2 regions of the Acidovorax sp. SRI_002 genome follow, and region 1 is predicted to be linked to the other one. Evidence: predicted binding sites of a transcription regulator. Region 1 holds the regulator's gene; the other holds the start of a gene.

Evidence for each region. Region 1 encodes FNR, which switches genes on or off when oxygen is low (the NO sensors DNR and NnrR bind a similar motif). Its sites were predicted from a motif close to TTGATNNNNATCAA; they were not measured.
Region 2: a site for FNR is predicted at 3,949-3,962, ahead of AC2YJX_RS09160 (universal stress protein). Genes of this name have one in related genera too.

What each region holds. Positions count from the first base shown of each region.
Region 1 covers NZ_JBYCZW010000005.1:119,960-127,645, forward strand. Annotated here, with positions in the region: gene AC2YJX_RS14625 (HD-GYP domain-containing protein) at 1-421, opposite strand, end outside; gene AC2YJX_RS14630 (hypothetical protein) at 432-563, shown strand; gene AC2YJX_RS14635 (sulfite exporter TauE/SafE family protein) at 642-1,400, opposite strand; gene hemN (oxygen-independent coproporphyrinogen III oxidase) at 1,406-2,788, opposite strand; gene fnr (fumarate/nitrate reduction transcriptional regulator Fnr) at 2,976-3,698, shown strand; gene AC2YJX_RS14650 (hypothetical protein) at 3,766-4,059, opposite strand; gene AC2YJX_RS14655 (FixH family protein) at 4,111-4,392, opposite strand; gene ccoG (cytochrome c oxidase accessory protein CcoG) at 4,466-5,911, opposite strand; gene ccoP (cytochrome-c oxidase, cbb3-type subunit III) at 5,998-6,915, opposite strand; gene AC2YJX_RS14670 (cbb3-type cytochrome oxidase subunit 3) at 6,940-7,077, opposite strand; gene ccoO (cytochrome-c oxidase, cbb3-type subunit II) at 7,091-7,686, opposite strand, start outside.
Region 2 covers NZ_JBYCZW010000003.1:219,094-226,779, reverse strand. Annotated here, with positions in the region: gene AC2YJX_RS09180 (LysR family transcriptional regulator ArgP) at 124-1,044, shown strand; gene AC2YJX_RS09175 (TetR/AcrR family transcriptional regulator) at 1,129-1,743, shown strand; gene AC2YJX_RS09170 (fasciclin domain-containing protein) at 1,841-2,779, opposite strand; gene AC2YJX_RS09165 (fasciclin domain-containing protein) at 2,837-3,292, opposite strand; gene AC2YJX_RS09160 (universal stress protein) at 3,472-3,894, opposite strand; gene AC2YJX_RS09155 (metallophosphoesterase) at 4,006-4,851, opposite strand; gene AC2YJX_RS09150 (LysR family transcriptional regulator) at 4,886-5,845, opposite strand; gene AC2YJX_RS09145 (hypothetical protein) at 5,972-6,412, shown strand; gene AC2YJX_RS09140 (phosphoenolpyruvate carboxykinase (GTP)) at 6,595-7,686, opposite strand, start outside.

The DNA.
Region 1 (7,686 bases):
GGGCCTGGTCGGGGTGCTCCGAGACGACACGCTCCAGCGCCTGGTATTGGCGCGTGGCCTCCCCAAACCGCTGATTGCAGGCCGCCAGCGTCCGGTTCTGGGCCTCCAGCAATTCACGCCTGCGCTGCGCCTCTGGGTCCACCGTGGCAGTAGCTGTCGCAGCCTCAGGTGCACTCGAAGACGATGCCTTCATTTCCGGCACACTCCAGGCTGCAGGCACGAGTTCCCTCAGTTCTGGATCGCTCTTTTTGGGAAAGTACCGCACCTCGGTGAGCCCCAGCTCACGCAAGGTGGCAATCTGCTCCGCTGCCGCCACACGAAAGCTGCTCACCGGGAACGGATGGTGCAACCAACCCACGTCGAGCTGGATGTACATGCCGACACGCAGTTGGCTGATGTCGATGAGGATGGAGGAGTTCACTTCAAGGCGTGTGAAACATGGCGACGTCAATGCCACCAATAGTTACACAGATTATCGCCAGATCGAGGGTATTGTCGAAGGAGTGCGCCTGCGCCGCAGCGGCATGGCAACACTTGCCTTTCTCACCAAGGGCAAGCGTTGATCACCCTTGTATAGACATGGATTTACGAGGCCTCCCGAACCCCGTCGCACCGCAGCTTGCAAATCGGGGAACTGCTGGCTAGCGGCACCACAACGACGGTTTGTAGATCAGGTCCATCCAGAGTGCCCAGCTGGCCACGGCGCACAGCAAACCTCCTGCGATGCGCGTTCCCCAGTCCGCACGTTTCGCATTGACCCCTGCTTTCAGCCGAATCCACACCAAGGGCCCGCCCACCAGCCACACACCACTGCCCAGGCCAAAAAGCGCCATGCTGAGCGCCCCTTCCAGAGGCCCTCCGCTCAGCGCAGCCACGAGCAGCGCTGAGTAGAGCAGGCCACAGGGCATCAAGGCCCAAAGCCCACCAGCAACCAGAACCCCGCCTGGTGCACTGACCAGAGGCCGCACACGCGCCCATACGGTACGGCCCGCCTGCTCTACCCACGGGGGCTGGCGCGCCTGGATCACCATCATCAAACCCCACGCCATCACCGCAACATGCATCAGGGTCCACGCAGGGCGAAATGCCACGGTTTGCTGGGTCAACCATGCCAGGCTGTCCATGGCCCATGCAGCCAAGCCACCCGCCACAGCGTACCCGGCCAAGCGGCCAGCATGAAAAGCGACGGCGCGCCGAATGACACCGCCACGGGGCACCCACTGCACTGTCTGCACCGTCGGGGGAGTTGCCTGTGGCTGCGCATCGCCACCGGCTGTGGACGCCATGCCCACACCGCCCTGCCCGATCAATGCCCCACAAGGCGCAGAACACATGGCCAAACAATGGGACCCGCCAACGAGCCCCATCAGCAAGGCGGTTGAGGCGACCGTAGCAATCATGAGGATCAGATGATGCGCGAAAAACGGGCGCGGTTGCGGTCAGCCTGCAGGTAACGGTCAAAGACCATGGCAATGCCACGCACAAAGAACCAGCCCATGGCAGTGACCTCGACCCCATCGGGCCGCACCACCACAAGCCCCTGCTCGGCCATGGTTTCCAGTTGCGCCAGCTCCGCAGAGAAGTAGTGGCGAAAGTCGATCAACCACGCTTGCTCCATGGGCTCAAACAACAGCTCGCCTTGGCACATCAAGGCCATGATGACCGCGCGGCGCACGAGATCGTCGCGCGTCAGGGCCAACCCACGAACGACGGGCAGGCGCCCCTGGTTCAGAAAATCGTAATACTCATCCAGGGTCTTGGCATTTTGGCTGTAGGTGGCTCCGACACGGCCAATCGCAGACACACCCAGGCCGATCAGGTCGCAATCAGGTTGCGTACTGTAGCCCTGGAAGTTGCGGTGCAGACGCCCCTGGCGCTTGGCGACTGCCAATGCATCCTCAGGCAATGCAAAGTGGTCCATGCCCACATACACGTACCCAGCATCCATGAAGGCGTCCAGCGAACGGGAGAGCATCGACACCTTGCCTGCAGCCGCTGGCAACTCGGCCGAAACAATACGGCGCTGAGGCTTGAAACGTTCTGGCAGATGGGCATACGCGTACAACGCGATACGGTCAGGCCGCAGCTGCGTAACCTGGGCCAGCGTGCGGTCAAACGACTCTGGCGTCTGCCGAGGCAGGCCGTAGATCAAATCCACATTGATGGATTCAAAACCCAGCGAACGTGCGGACTCCACCAGCGAAAACACCTGCTCGGCAGGCTGTATGCGGTGAACAGCCTTTTGAACCTCGGGATCGAAATCCTGCACCCCAAAGCTCAGTCGGTTGAACCCCAGTTCCGCCAGCACTGCAAGGCGGTCCGCATTGACGGTGCGAGGGTCCACCTCAATCGAATACTCCCCGCCCGGCGCCAACGAAAAGCTGCGTTTGAGCATGCCCATCAGCTCCCGCAAGCCCTCGTCCGATAAAAAAGTGGGCGTGCCACCACCCAGGTGAAGCTGGCTCACCACCTGCCCCGTGCCGCAGTGTGCTGTGTGCAAGTCAATCTCGCGGCTCAAATACCGCAAGTACACCTCTGCCCGATCATGGTGTTTGGTGATGATCTTGTTGCATGCGCAGTAGTAACACAGGGACTCGCAAAAGGGGATGTGCACGTACAAAGACAGCGGCAAGGCCTTCGTCATGGAGCCCAGCCTGCGCTGCTCCAAGGCAAGCGCGTAGTCGTCCTGCCCAAAGGCCTCGACGAAACGGTCAGCTGTTGGGTAAGAGGTATAACGGGGCCCTGGCACGTCGAAACGGCGCAGCAGCTCGGGCGAAACAGCGGTCATGGGCAAATTCCTTGCGTACACTTCGACTGTGCCGTAAGCTGCACTCCACGTCCTTGACCTGCATCAAGTGATGGGCCGGGACGAACAGCGACAATTTGATGCACATCAGTCGCCCACCCGCACCCAAAGGCCCAGCCTGTTAGGCATATGGGGCGATATGCTCAAACCTTACCCAGCCTCTGTGCCTATGAACCCGCTCACCATCAAAGTCGCCTGCTCCAACTGCAACCTGCGCGAGCTGTGCATGCCGGTGGGGCTGAGCGAGGAACAGCTGCAACGCATTGACGAGGTCGTTGCCGTTCGCCGCAAGATCAAACGCGGTGGAACCCTTTTCCGCAACGGCGAATCCTTCACCTCGCTCTATGCCATTCGAACCGGCTTCTTCAAAACATGTGTAGCCACCGAAGACGGGCGTGACCAGGTCACGGGTTTTCAGATGGCAGGCGAGATCATCGGCCTTGATGGCATCGTGAATGACCACCACACCTGCGATGCGGTGGCCCTGGAAGACGCGGAAGTCTGCGTCATGCCGTTTGACCGCATCGAAGAACTGTCCCGCGAAGTCACCGCATTGCAGCACCATGTGCACAAGATCATGAGCCGCGAGATTGTCCGCGAGCATGGCGTGATGCTGCTCCTGGGCAGCATGCGCGCTGAGGAGCGCCTGGCCGCGTTCCTGCTCAACCTGGTTCAGCGCCTGCACGCCCGGGGGTTCTCGCAGTCCGAGCTCGTGCTGCGCATGACCCGCGAAGAGATCGGTAGCTACCTGGGCCTCAAGCTCGAAACCGTGAGCCGCACCTTCTCCAAGTTCGTGGAAGAAGGCATTGTCGAGGTCAAGCAGCGCCATGTGCGCATCCTGGAGACCGAGGCCCTCAAGCGCATCGTGAACAACCAGCAAGCCTGCCACTGAACCTGCTGTCGTCTGCCATCCTGGCAGTCCTTACCACATTACCTTTGCCAATAGGTGGCACTACCGCTCAAGGGCACGATGATGTCTTGCGGCAGTCATCGGGACGCTCGCCTTCGGGAACCGGGCAACGGTTAAGTTCAAACGGTGACATGGCCAGCAGCGTGGTCAACGCGCTGGATGCCATCGTGATCATCCAGAACGCAAAAAAGGCCAGCGTGTACACGCCCTGCCGTGACAATGCCAACGGCTGCCCAAACCAGTGCAGGTCTTGCGGATCCACCATCGCAAAAACCAGCATTTCCATCACACCGGCCATCAAAAAGGCCGGCCAGGCAATCCACATCACGCGTTGCATCCACATTGGTTTGTCTCCTGGTAAGGCCGTGCAGGCATGCTGCCCGGCCAGGTGGGTTCAGCGCGGCTGGTCCTGGACCGGGGTGGCAGCGTGGTTGCGGCCCTTCATGGCTGGCAACAGGCTTTTTTCTGGGGTGGCCAGTGTCTTGTTGATCTCGATGCCCTGGCGGTAATAATCTTCCGCGACCACAGGGTCGGGGCGCGATATCGCGAGCCACAGGGTCACAAACCCTGCAATGATCACGATCACGGGACCGGCGATGATCAGCCACACATGGCCAAACCTCCACCAGGGTGCAGCGGCAGAAGGGGCAGTGCCGAGGGCGGAACTGGATGGCATGGTGCTTACTCCTCAAAAATTATCTTGCTCAAAGCAAGACCCGCGAAGGTCTTGCACCCGGGCGCGCGCTGCGTTATCGCGGCACCAGAAACACGGATTTCTCGCTCACATGGGCGTCCGCGCCCAAGGCCTGCACATCGAACTGCACGGCATGTGATCCTGAAGGGGCTGATCCATAGGGTATCTGCAGACGGACGGCCACCCACCGGGACTCCGCCGCACCGATGTCCACCTCGGCATCAGAAGCGACTTCCAGCCCTTCAAGGCCACGCACACTGATGCGATAGCGCTGGGGGCCTTCAGTGGCGTTCATGATCTGCAGGCGGTAGATGTTCTCCAGCTTTCCACCCGCCACGATGCGCGACAGCGCCGCCCGATCACGCACCACATCCACCTTCAAAGGCGTGCGTGTGACAAGGCTGGCCATCATGCCTACGCACAGGGCCACCAGAACCGCGCTGTATATCAGCACTCGTGGCCGCAGCACACGGCGCAGGATCTGCGACTGACTCCACCGTTTGGCCACGCCATTCTGCGTAGAAAACCGGATGAGCCCGCGCGGATACTGCATCTTGTCCATCACGGTATTGCAGGCGTCCACGCACAGGCCACAGCCGATGCATTCGTACTGCAAGCCCTTGCGAATGTCGATGCCCACAGGGCACACCTGCACACACAGCGAGCAGTCAATGCAATCGCCCAACCCCTGGGCCTTGTAGTCGATGTTCTTCTTGCGCGGCCCACGCTGCTCACCGCGTTCTGGGTCGTAGGTAACGATCAGCGTGTCCTTGTCGAACATGGCGCTCTGAAAGCGCGCATAGGGACACATGTATTTGCACACCTGTTCGCGCATATAGCCGGCATTGCCATAGGTGGCAAAGCCATAGAACAGTACCCAGAAAATCTGCCAGCCACCCTGCACCGCCAGCAGCTCTGCCCCGAGTTCGCGGATGGGCACGAAATAGCCCACGAACGTGAACCCCGTCCACAACGCCACGGCAATCCAGATGACCTGCTTAAAAAACTTCTTGCGAACCTTCTCGAAGGTCCAGGGCCCATTGTCCAGCCGAAGCCGTGCACTGCGATCACCTTCGATCTTGTGCTCGATCCACATGAACATTTCGGTGTAGACCGTTTGCGGGCACGCAAATCCACACCAAAGCCGCCCCGCCACCGCCGTAAACAGGAACAGCGACAACGCCGAGATAATGAGCAGGCCCGTGAGATAGATGAAATCCTGGGGGTACAGAACCAGGCCGAAGATGTAGAACCGCCGAGCCCCCAGGTCAAACAGCACCATCTGGCGCTGCCCCCATTCAAACCACGGCAGCCCGTAGAAAACGATCTGCGTGAGAAACACCATACCCCAGCGCCAACGCGCGAAGAGGCCACTGATGGAACGCGGGTAGATCTTCTTTTGCGCTTCGTACAGGGAAACAATCTCGCCCTGCGATGAGGCATCGGACGCAACCGGCGCTATCGGGATGACCTTGCGAGCAGGCTCGCTGGGTGGGTTCATGATGGTATCGGTCCGTTTGCTTCGTGGTTCTCAGTTTGCGCTGCCCCCTGGAGCAGTGCCTGGGCACTGCTCCAAATGGCCAAGGCTCAGCGTGCAGCGGCCTGGGTGCCGTTCGACAAGCCCCAGACATAGGCCGACAGCACACCGATCTGCGCTTCTGTCAGCTTGTCCGCCTGGGCGGGCATCTGGTTGACCTTGCCGTTGTTGACCATGGCAGTGATGGCCGCCTCGCCCCAGCCATGCAGCCAGATGTCGTCGGTCAGGTTGGGGGCACCCAGTGCCTGATTACCCTTGCCGTCCATTCCGTGGCAGGCTGCACACGCCGTGAACTTGGACTTGCCCAACGAAGCACGCAGCGAGTCATGCGGGCTGCCCGAAAGACTCAGCACATAGTGCGAGAGATTGCGCACATCTTCGGGGGAGCCCACTGCGGCAGCCATGGGAGGCATGTTGCCGATACGGCCCTTCTCGATGGTTTCACGGATCTTCTCGGGTGCACCGCCATGCAACCAATCGCCATCAGCCAGATTGGGGAAACCCTTGCTACCCCGGGCGTCCGAGCCATGGCACTGCGCGCAGTTGTTCATGAACAGGCGCTCGCCAATGGCCTGGGCCTGAGGATCCTTGGCAATGTCTTCCGGCTTCATCGAGGCAAACCGGGCATACAGCGGCTCCAGCTCGGCCTTGGCCTTGGCCATCTCAGCCTCGTATTCGCCCTTCTGTGTCCAGTTGAGCTTGCCGGAAAAGCTGCCCAGGCCTGGATAGGCGGCCAGGTAGCCCAGGCCGAAGATGATGGTGATGACAAACAGCCACACCCACCAGCGTGGCAGGGGGTTGTTCATCTCGACCAGGTCTTCGTCCCAGACGTGGCCGGTAGTGTTGTCGGACGTGGCCATCACCTTCTTGCGGCCTGCCATCCAAAGCAGAATGCCGCAGGCGATGATGCCGACCAGGGTCAGCGTGGTCACAAAGACCGACCAGAAATTGCTGGTGAAGTCACTCATGGGGTGTTCTCGTTCTGGTGAAGGTCAATCTTGCTCGAAAGGCAGCTGGGCGGCCTCGTCGAACCGGGCCTTGTTGCGGCCTCGATAGGCCCAGACCCAGATGCCAATGAAACAGGCCATTGAAGCCAGCGTGGCCACAATGCGCATGGTGGTGATGTCCATGGGGATATCTCCTTTACTTGAGCGCGCGGCCCATGACTTGCAGGTACGCAATCAGCGCTTCCATCTCCGTCTTGCCCTTGACATCAGCGGCAGACGCAGCGATCTGTTCGTCGGTGTACGGCACACCCACAGTGCGCAGGGCCTTCATGCGCGGCGCCACGCTGGCGGGGTCCACGGCGTTCTTCTCCAGCCAAGGGTAGGCAGGCATGTTCGATTCGGGCACCACATCACGCGGGTTGTTCAGGTGGATGCGGTGCCATTCGTCGCTGTACTTGCCTCCCACGCGGTGCAGGTCGGGGCCTGTGCGCTTGCTGCCCCACTGGAAGGGGTGGTCGTACACAAACTCACCCGCCACCGAATAGTGCCCATAGCGCAGGGTTTCAGCGCGGAAGGGGCGGATCATCTGCGAGTGGCAGTTGTAGCAACCTTCACGGATGTAGACGTCGCGGCCCACCAGTTGCATGGCGCTGTAAGGCTCCACGCCCTTGACCGCCTCGGTTGTGGACTTCTGGAAGAACAGTGGCACGATCTCTACCAGGCCGCCGATGGCGATGACCAGGAGGATCAGCACGATCATCAGGAAGTTGTTGGTTTCCACCTTTTCATGGG
Region 2 (7,686 bases), on a different contig from region 1:
ATGGGGCGCAGTGTGCGCGACATTGCATTCAACTAAAAGCAAAATTAAACTTACTCCAAAAACATCAGCGCACCTAATAAACGGTGCGGTAGAGACAACCCTCTTTTGTTCGAGCCCGAGACCATGAGCACCTACGATCCCGCCGCCCTGGAATGCCTTGCCGCCATCGTTGAAGAGGGCGGCTTCGAGCGCGCTGCGCAGCGCCTGAACGTCACACAGTCGGCCGTCTCACAGCGCCTGCGCGCCCTGGAGGCGCAGGTGGGCTCGGTGCTCATCGTGCGCAGCCGACCCCTGCGGCCCACGTCGGCCGGGCAGCTGCTGCTCAAGCACACCAAGCAGATGCGCCTGCTGCGCGCAGACCTGGAGCGCGACCTGCACGAGCTGGCGCCCAGCGCCCCGGGCGGCACGCGCGAGGATGAGCGCATCTCGATTGCCATCAACGCCGACAGCATCGCCACCTGGGCGATGGGCGCGCTGCACGAGCTGGTGCGCCAGCGCCTGCCGCTGGAAATCATCGTGGACGACCAGGATTTCACGCAGGAATGGCTGCGCTCTGGTCAGGTGCTGGGCTGCGTGACCACGCTCAAGCAGGCACTGCGTGGGTGCAAGATGGTGCCGCTGGGCGCTATGCACTACGTGGCCGTGGCGTCGGCCAGCTATGCGGAGCAGTACCTGCCCCAGGGGCTCACGCCGCACAACTTTCGCGAGGTGTCGTTCCTGTCGTTCAACCGCAAGGACGACATGGCTGCCGAGTTTGTGGCGCGTGCATTCGGGCTCAAGCGCGTGGCACTCAATCACCTGTTCGTGCCGGGTTCAGAGGCACAGATGCGCGCCGTGGCCGCAGGCTGGGCCGTGGGTGTGATGCCCGAGCTGATGGCGCGTGAGGCGCTGGCGGACGGCAGCATGGTGAATCTGGCACCGGGCCGCTCCCTGCCCATCCAGCTGTACTGGCACTGCTGGAACCTGGAGTCGGCCGTGCTGGACGCCCTGACGGCGGCCCTGACCGCCACCGCAGCACGGACGCTGGAGGCGCCTGCGGCATGATTCCTGCAGGGTAAAACGTGAACGACGTAGTTGTATTGCAACTTAGTCATTTATTTTTTTACTGCAATGTATAAAATACAAGCCATGCAAACGCCGCAACCCAAAGTTTCGTTTAAAGAGCAGATGCACCAGGCGCGCGAGGATGCCATCCTCCAGTCCACCTGCCAGCTCCTGGGCGAAAAGGCCTTCGATGCCATGACCATGGACGACGTGGCCAATGCCGTGGGCATTGCCAAAGCCAGTCTCTACAAGCACTTCTGCAGCAAGGAAGAGCTGTGCAGCGCCGCCATGGTGCAGATTCTGGGCCGTGTGCAGGCCTATCTGGCAGATCTGCCCACTGAAATGCCTCCGCTTGAAAAGCTCCATGCGCTGGTGCGCTGGTCGCTGGAGCGGCTGCTGAGCAACGAAATGCCGCTGCTGCCCAGCCGCAACTCCACGCTGCGCGCGGTGCTGATGGCCAACAAGGACTACCTCAACGGCCTCGTGGCCGTGAGCGACCAGATTGGTGAATGGATCACCCAGGCCCAGGCGCAGGGCGTGATCAGCCCCACCTTGCCGCCGCTGGTGGTGCTCTACACGTTGTATGCGCGCGCCTGCGACCCGGTGGTGAGTTTTCTCAAGGAAGGCGGCCAGTATTCCGATGCGGAAATCGTGGATCTGGTGGTGCGCACTTGTTTCGACGGGCTGGCAGCGCGGTAGTCGCGTCTCCTTTCCAGCGTTTCGTACGCACCCAAAAAAGAAAGCCCGGCATGCCGGGCTTTCTTGCGTGGGGCTCACGGGGCTCACAGCCAACGGCTTACTTGGGCAGGATCACCTTGTCCACGACATGGATCACACCGTTGCTGGTAAATACGTCGGCCATGGTGATGTTGCTGGTGCGCAGGTTCTGGTCGGTGATCACGAGGCTTGCGTTCACCGTGAAGGTTTGTCCCTGGACGGTAGCAATGGCGGTATTGATAGGGACCTCGGCCTTGAGCACGCGCGCGGGTACCACGTGGTAGGTCAGTACCGTGGTCAGCAGCGCGGTGTCCGCCAGCAGGGCTTCCTTGGTCACCCCCAGCTCGGCCAGCAGCGCTGCAAACGCGGCGTTGGTCGGCGCAAACACCGTGAACGGGCCGGCTCCCTGCAAGGTGGTGGCCAAGCCGGCCGCCACCACGGCTTCCACCAGGATGCTGAAGTCCGGCAGCGCCGACGCGGTGGCGACTATATCCTTGTTGGCTGGCAGCAGCACGCGGTCCACCAGATGCACCACGCCGTTGCTGGCCTGGATGTCCGTGGCCGTGATGGTGGAAACGCGGTTGCGACCATCGGTGATCCTCAGGCCGTTGGCCGACTCGATCTTGAAGAAGCCGCCTGACACGGGCGTGATGGCCTTGCCCAGGGGGACGTCTGCACGCGGGACCCTGCTGCCGAGCACGTGGTAGGTCAGTACCGCTGTCAGCAGGGGCTTGTCGGCCAGCAGGGCCTCCTTGGTCACGCCCAGCTCGCTGAGCAACGCTGCAAAGGCGGCGTTGGTCGGGGCGAAAACCGTGAGCATGCCGGTGCTCAGAGTGGGCGCCAGACCGGCGGCGACCACTGCTTCGACGAGGATGCTGAGGTCAGGATTGTTCTGGGCGACTTCGACGATGTTGCGCTGGGGCTCATCGTCGCCGCCGCCACAGGCCTGCAACAAGGTGGCGCTGGCGCCCACGGCGGCGGCCAGCAAGACGGTACGGCGGTTGAATGCGGTGTTCATGGGGCTTCTCCTCGCTAGTGGATGGTGGTGGAAGGGACGAGCGGTTAGTCCGCGGGCTTACTTGGGCATCAGAACGGTGTCGATGGCGTGGATCACGCCATTGCTGGCAGCCACATCGGTCGCGATGACCTTGGACTGGTCCACCATCACGCCCATGCTGGTGGACACGGTGATCTCCTGGCCCTGCACGGTCTTGACCTTTCCGGCCTTGACGTCCTTGGCCATCACCTTGCCGGGGACCACGTGGTAGGTCAGCACCTTGGTCAGTGCGGCCTTGTCAGCCAGCAGGCCGTCCAGGGTGGCCTTGGGGATCTTGGCGAAAGCCTCGTCGGTGGGCGCAAACACCGTGAAGGGGCCTGGGCCCTTGAGGGTGTCCACCAGGCCCGCAGCCTGCACGGCCGCCACCAGGGTCTTGAAATTACCCGCCTTCACGGCGGTATCGACAATGTCCTGGGCCATCACGGTGAAGGTGGCGCCTGCGGTCAGGGCCAATGCGATCAGGGTTTTTTTCATGGGTCGTTCCTCGGTTTCGATGGAAATGACACGCCAGGATGGGCGCAGCGAGAATGTATAACCAATTGGTCGTTAAGTAAACCAACAAGTTATGTTGTAACCGATTGGTTTCATTTGGGCAAAAAAAAGCCCTGCCGGAGCAGGGCTTTGGTGGTGGGCCGGGCTGTTTGTGGTGCGGCTTAGCGAACGATCAGCAATGGCACCTTGCAATGGGCCAACACCTGTGTGGTGACCGAGCCCATGACCAAGGTAGCCAAGGCTCCATGGCCGTGGGAGCCCATCACCAGCAGGTCGAACTTGCCGCTGTCAGCCACCTTGGCGATGTTCTCACCCACGGCGCCCACCTTGACGACGCGCTTGGCGTCCACACCGTGGCGCGCCAGGAATTTGCAAACGGGCGACAGGATTTTTTCCGCCTCTTCGGCGTGGTAGCTGTCCACCACTTCCTTGCCCAGAGCGGCGCGCGCGCGTGTCGGCAGCGGGGCCTGCACGGTGAGCGCGGTGTACTGGTGGTTGCCACCGAGCAGCTCCTCGTGGGTAGCCAGGTAGGCCAGCATTTTTTTGGTGTAGGCGCTGCCATCGACAGCAAGCAGGATGTTCATGGTGTTCTCCGGAATAGGGTTGGGTCAGACTACCGTGCGCGGACTTCTGTTGTCTTGACCTGGGTCATGTTTTTCTTTTGCGCTGCGGGGCGGCAGAGCCCCGTCTCTTGATCATACGGGGATGCAGCATTGCGCCTTGAAAGCCGCCTGTTCGCCTTTGCGCGCATAGCCCAGGGGGTTGGCCACCACGCGGCACTGCCAGGGGGTGCCGTTGCCGTGAAAACCTTGCACCGTGTAGTCGCTCGGGGCGTGCAGATGGCCGTGCAGCCACAGCTGCGCGTGGGGCAACAAGCTGTCCAGGGCGTTGCAGAACCCCGCAGTGCCGGGCACCAGTCCGTAGCGTGGATCGGCACTGCGCAGGCTGGGTGCAAAGTGGGTTACGGCCACCGTGGGGCCCTCAAAAGGCACCGCAAGTGCTTGCGCCAGCCACTGCTGGCAGACCAGTGCGTGGTCGCGCATGGCTTCGGCCAGAAAAGGCTCTGCGTGGCGGGTGCCGCCCGTCTTGCGCAGGTAGAAGTTCGCTGCACGAAAGGCCTTGTCGCGCAGTTTCAGCCGCCTGCCAAGGTCGTTGCTGCCTTCATGGTCTGCGAGTGCATCGAAATCGCTCCAGAGTGTGGTACCCACGAAGCGCACACCTTGAAGCTCGACGGTCTCGCGCTCCAGCCAGGTGATTCCCAGGCGGTCACAGGTGCGGCGCAACCGCTCGTGGGCAGCGTCGAAATCCTGTGCATCGTATTCGTGGTTGCCGGGCACAAAAAGCACGGGGGTGGGCCAGCCTGCGCCCCCGGGCAATGGTGAAAACCGGGCCAGGCCAAAGTCTTCGTCGCTCAGCTGCGAGCCTTCCTGGTAGGAGCCCACGTCGCCAGCAAGCACCAGCACATCGGCGCCGGGAGCCGGTTCGGGGACGAAGTGGGGATGCGCCTCAAGGTGCAGATCGGACAAAAGCTGGATGTTCATGCTGGGCGCAGTCTACGGGTTCAGGCTGGGCGCCTCACTCCTCGGGGAAAGTCCGGCGCGCCGAGCGCGCCAGGGCGTGCAGCAGCCAGGTCATCGCGGCCTGCTGAGGCCCACGCCGGCGCCAGAGTGCGTCCACATGCACGGGCGGGACGTCCAACGGCAGGGCCCGCTGCACTAGCGCGTCGGCAATGCCGGTCACGGGAACAAAGTGGCGGGGCAGCACGGTAAGCAGGTCCGAGCCTGACACCACGCGCCCGGCGGTGAAGAACTGGTTGACCGTGATCACCACCTTGCGCTCGCGGCCCAGGGATGCCAGGGCCTCGTCGATGAAGCCAAAGGGGCGCCCTGAGAAGCTCACGAGCATGTGGCGTGCGGCGCAATAGGTGTCCAGCGTCAGGGGCGCCTCGGCCAGAGGGTGGCCTTGCCGCATCACGCACACGTATTCGCCGTCGTACAGGCGGCGGCTCTCAAAGGCCACTGCGCCCCCGGATTGCGCACGTGCGGTCAGGTCTGCCAGCACCGCAGGGAAATAGCCCACCGCCATGTCCGCCGCCTCCTCGTCCAGCAGGCGGCGGGGGTCGCGCGTGGTCAGGGGCAATACCCGGATCGAAATGCCGGGAGCCTCCCGCTCGATGATTTCGACCAGGGCCGGTACCAGGGTGGCGGCCGTGGCATCGGCCATGGCCAGCACAAAGGTGGATTCGGCCGTAGCGGGCTCAAAGTGTCCCGGCGCCAGGGATTCCTGCAGGTGGGCCAGGGCTTCGCGCACAGGGGGCCACAGGGCCAGCGCACGCGCAGTGGGCTCCACGCCCTGGCCGCTGCGGACCACCAACTCATCCCCCAGCACATCGCGCAGGCGCCGCATGGCGTTGCTCACGGCAGGCTGGGTGACGGACAGCTTGTGCGCTGCGCGTGTGAGGCTGCGCTCGGCCATGACCTCGTCGAAAACACGCAGCAGGTTCAGGTCCAAGGAGCGGAAGTTCAAGGGGGTCATGGTCAATTCATCATCAATATGAATATCAATGATTCAAAATATAAACTTGAACATGCAAAGGGTAAACCCTAATATCACCCTATCGCCCGGCAATCTCGCCACAAGCGTTAGAAAAGGGAAACCGAAATGACCAGCTTTGCACACGTTGAGTACCCCACCGAACACCCCGGCGTTGTCCGCGCCGAAAACGCCGCTGCCGCCCTCAAGAGCGTAGCCGCCAACTTTGATGGCGCCCGTGGCGCTGCCACGCTTCTGCTCGCGGCCGTGGTATCGGCCTTGCTGGTAGTGGCCAACCAGGTCATCGACACCTGGAGCGAAGGCCACCTGCTCGCGGCTTGGATGGTGCTGTGGCTGGTCGCGTTTGCGGCCCTGGCTTTGCTGACCGCCCCCGCACGCCGTGCCGGTGCTGCCCTGCGTGTGGCCGCCCTCGGCTGGGCCGAAGCCCGCCGCCGCGCTGCGGATGACGAGCGTACTTGGCAAGTGGCTGTGAAGGACCCCCGCATCATGGCCGAACTGAACCACGCCATGGGCATTGCCACCGTGGAAGACATCCGCAAGTATTACTGAGAAGATGATGCACGGTCCGCCGTGCAGTGATCGGATTTTTGAAGCCGTGGCGAGTGTTCGCCACGGCTTTTTTCATGGCCGCGGGACAGATCGCGCTGATCCAGTATCCGCATCCACAAGCGCAAAAAAACCGCCCCTCCTTTTCAGAAGGGGCGGTTGTCAGGACTGAGAAGATCCGGGAATCAGCTTGCCAGGCGCTTTTCGAGCGCAGCCTTGGTGGCGAGCAAAGCCGGGGGCAGGTGGTAAGCCAGCTGCTCAAAGTGGGCATCGTGCAGCTTGAACTCATCGGCCCAGGCTGCCTTGTCGATGCTGGTCACGGCAGCAAACTGCTGGGTATTGAAATCCAGCCCCGTCCAGTTGATTTCGGCGTACTGCGGAGCCACACCGAACATGGTTTCCTGGCCTTGGGCCTGGCCTTCAATGCGGTCGATCATCCACTTGAGCACGCGCATGTTGTCGCCATAACCCGGCCAGACGAACTTGCCGGCTTCGTCCTTGCGGAACCAGTTCACGCAGAACACCTTGGGCAGCGCCTTGCCGGTGGCGGCGATTTGGCCTTCCATGTTCAGCCAGTGCTGGAAGTAGTCGCTCATGTTGTAGCCGCAGAACGGCAGCATGGCGAAGGGGTCGCGGCGCACCACGCCTTGGGCGCCAAAGGCTGCAGCGGTGGTTTCAGAGCCCATGGTGGCAGCCATGTACACGCCTTCCGTCCAGGTGCGGGCTTCGGTCACCAGCGGCACGGTGGTAGAGCGGCGGCCGCCGAAGATGAAGGCATCAATTGGCACGCCGTTGGCATCGTCCCACTGGGGGTCGAGCGCAGGGTTGTTGGTGGCAGCCACCGTGAAGCGCGAGTTGGGGTGGGCGGCCTTGGCGCCGGTTTCCTTGGCGATCTGGGGCGTCCAGTCCTTGCCTTGCCAGTCGATCAGGTGGTCCGGCAGCTTGCCGGTGTCCTTTTCCATGCCTTCCCACCACACGTCGCCGTCGTCCGTCAGGGCCACGTTGGTGAAGATCACGTCCTTGTCCAGGCTGCGCATGCAGTTGGGGTTGGTGTGCATGTTGGTGCCGGGGGCCACGCCAAAGTAACCCGCCTCGGGGTTTATGGCGTACATCTTGCCGTCGGCATGGGGCTTGATCCAGGCGATATCGTCACCGATGGTGGTGACCTTCCAACCGGCAAAACCCGCCTCTGGCGGCACCAGCATCGAGAAGTTGGTCTTGCCGCAGGCGCTGGGGAAGGCCGCTGCCACGTGGTACTTCTTGCCTTGGGGGTTGGT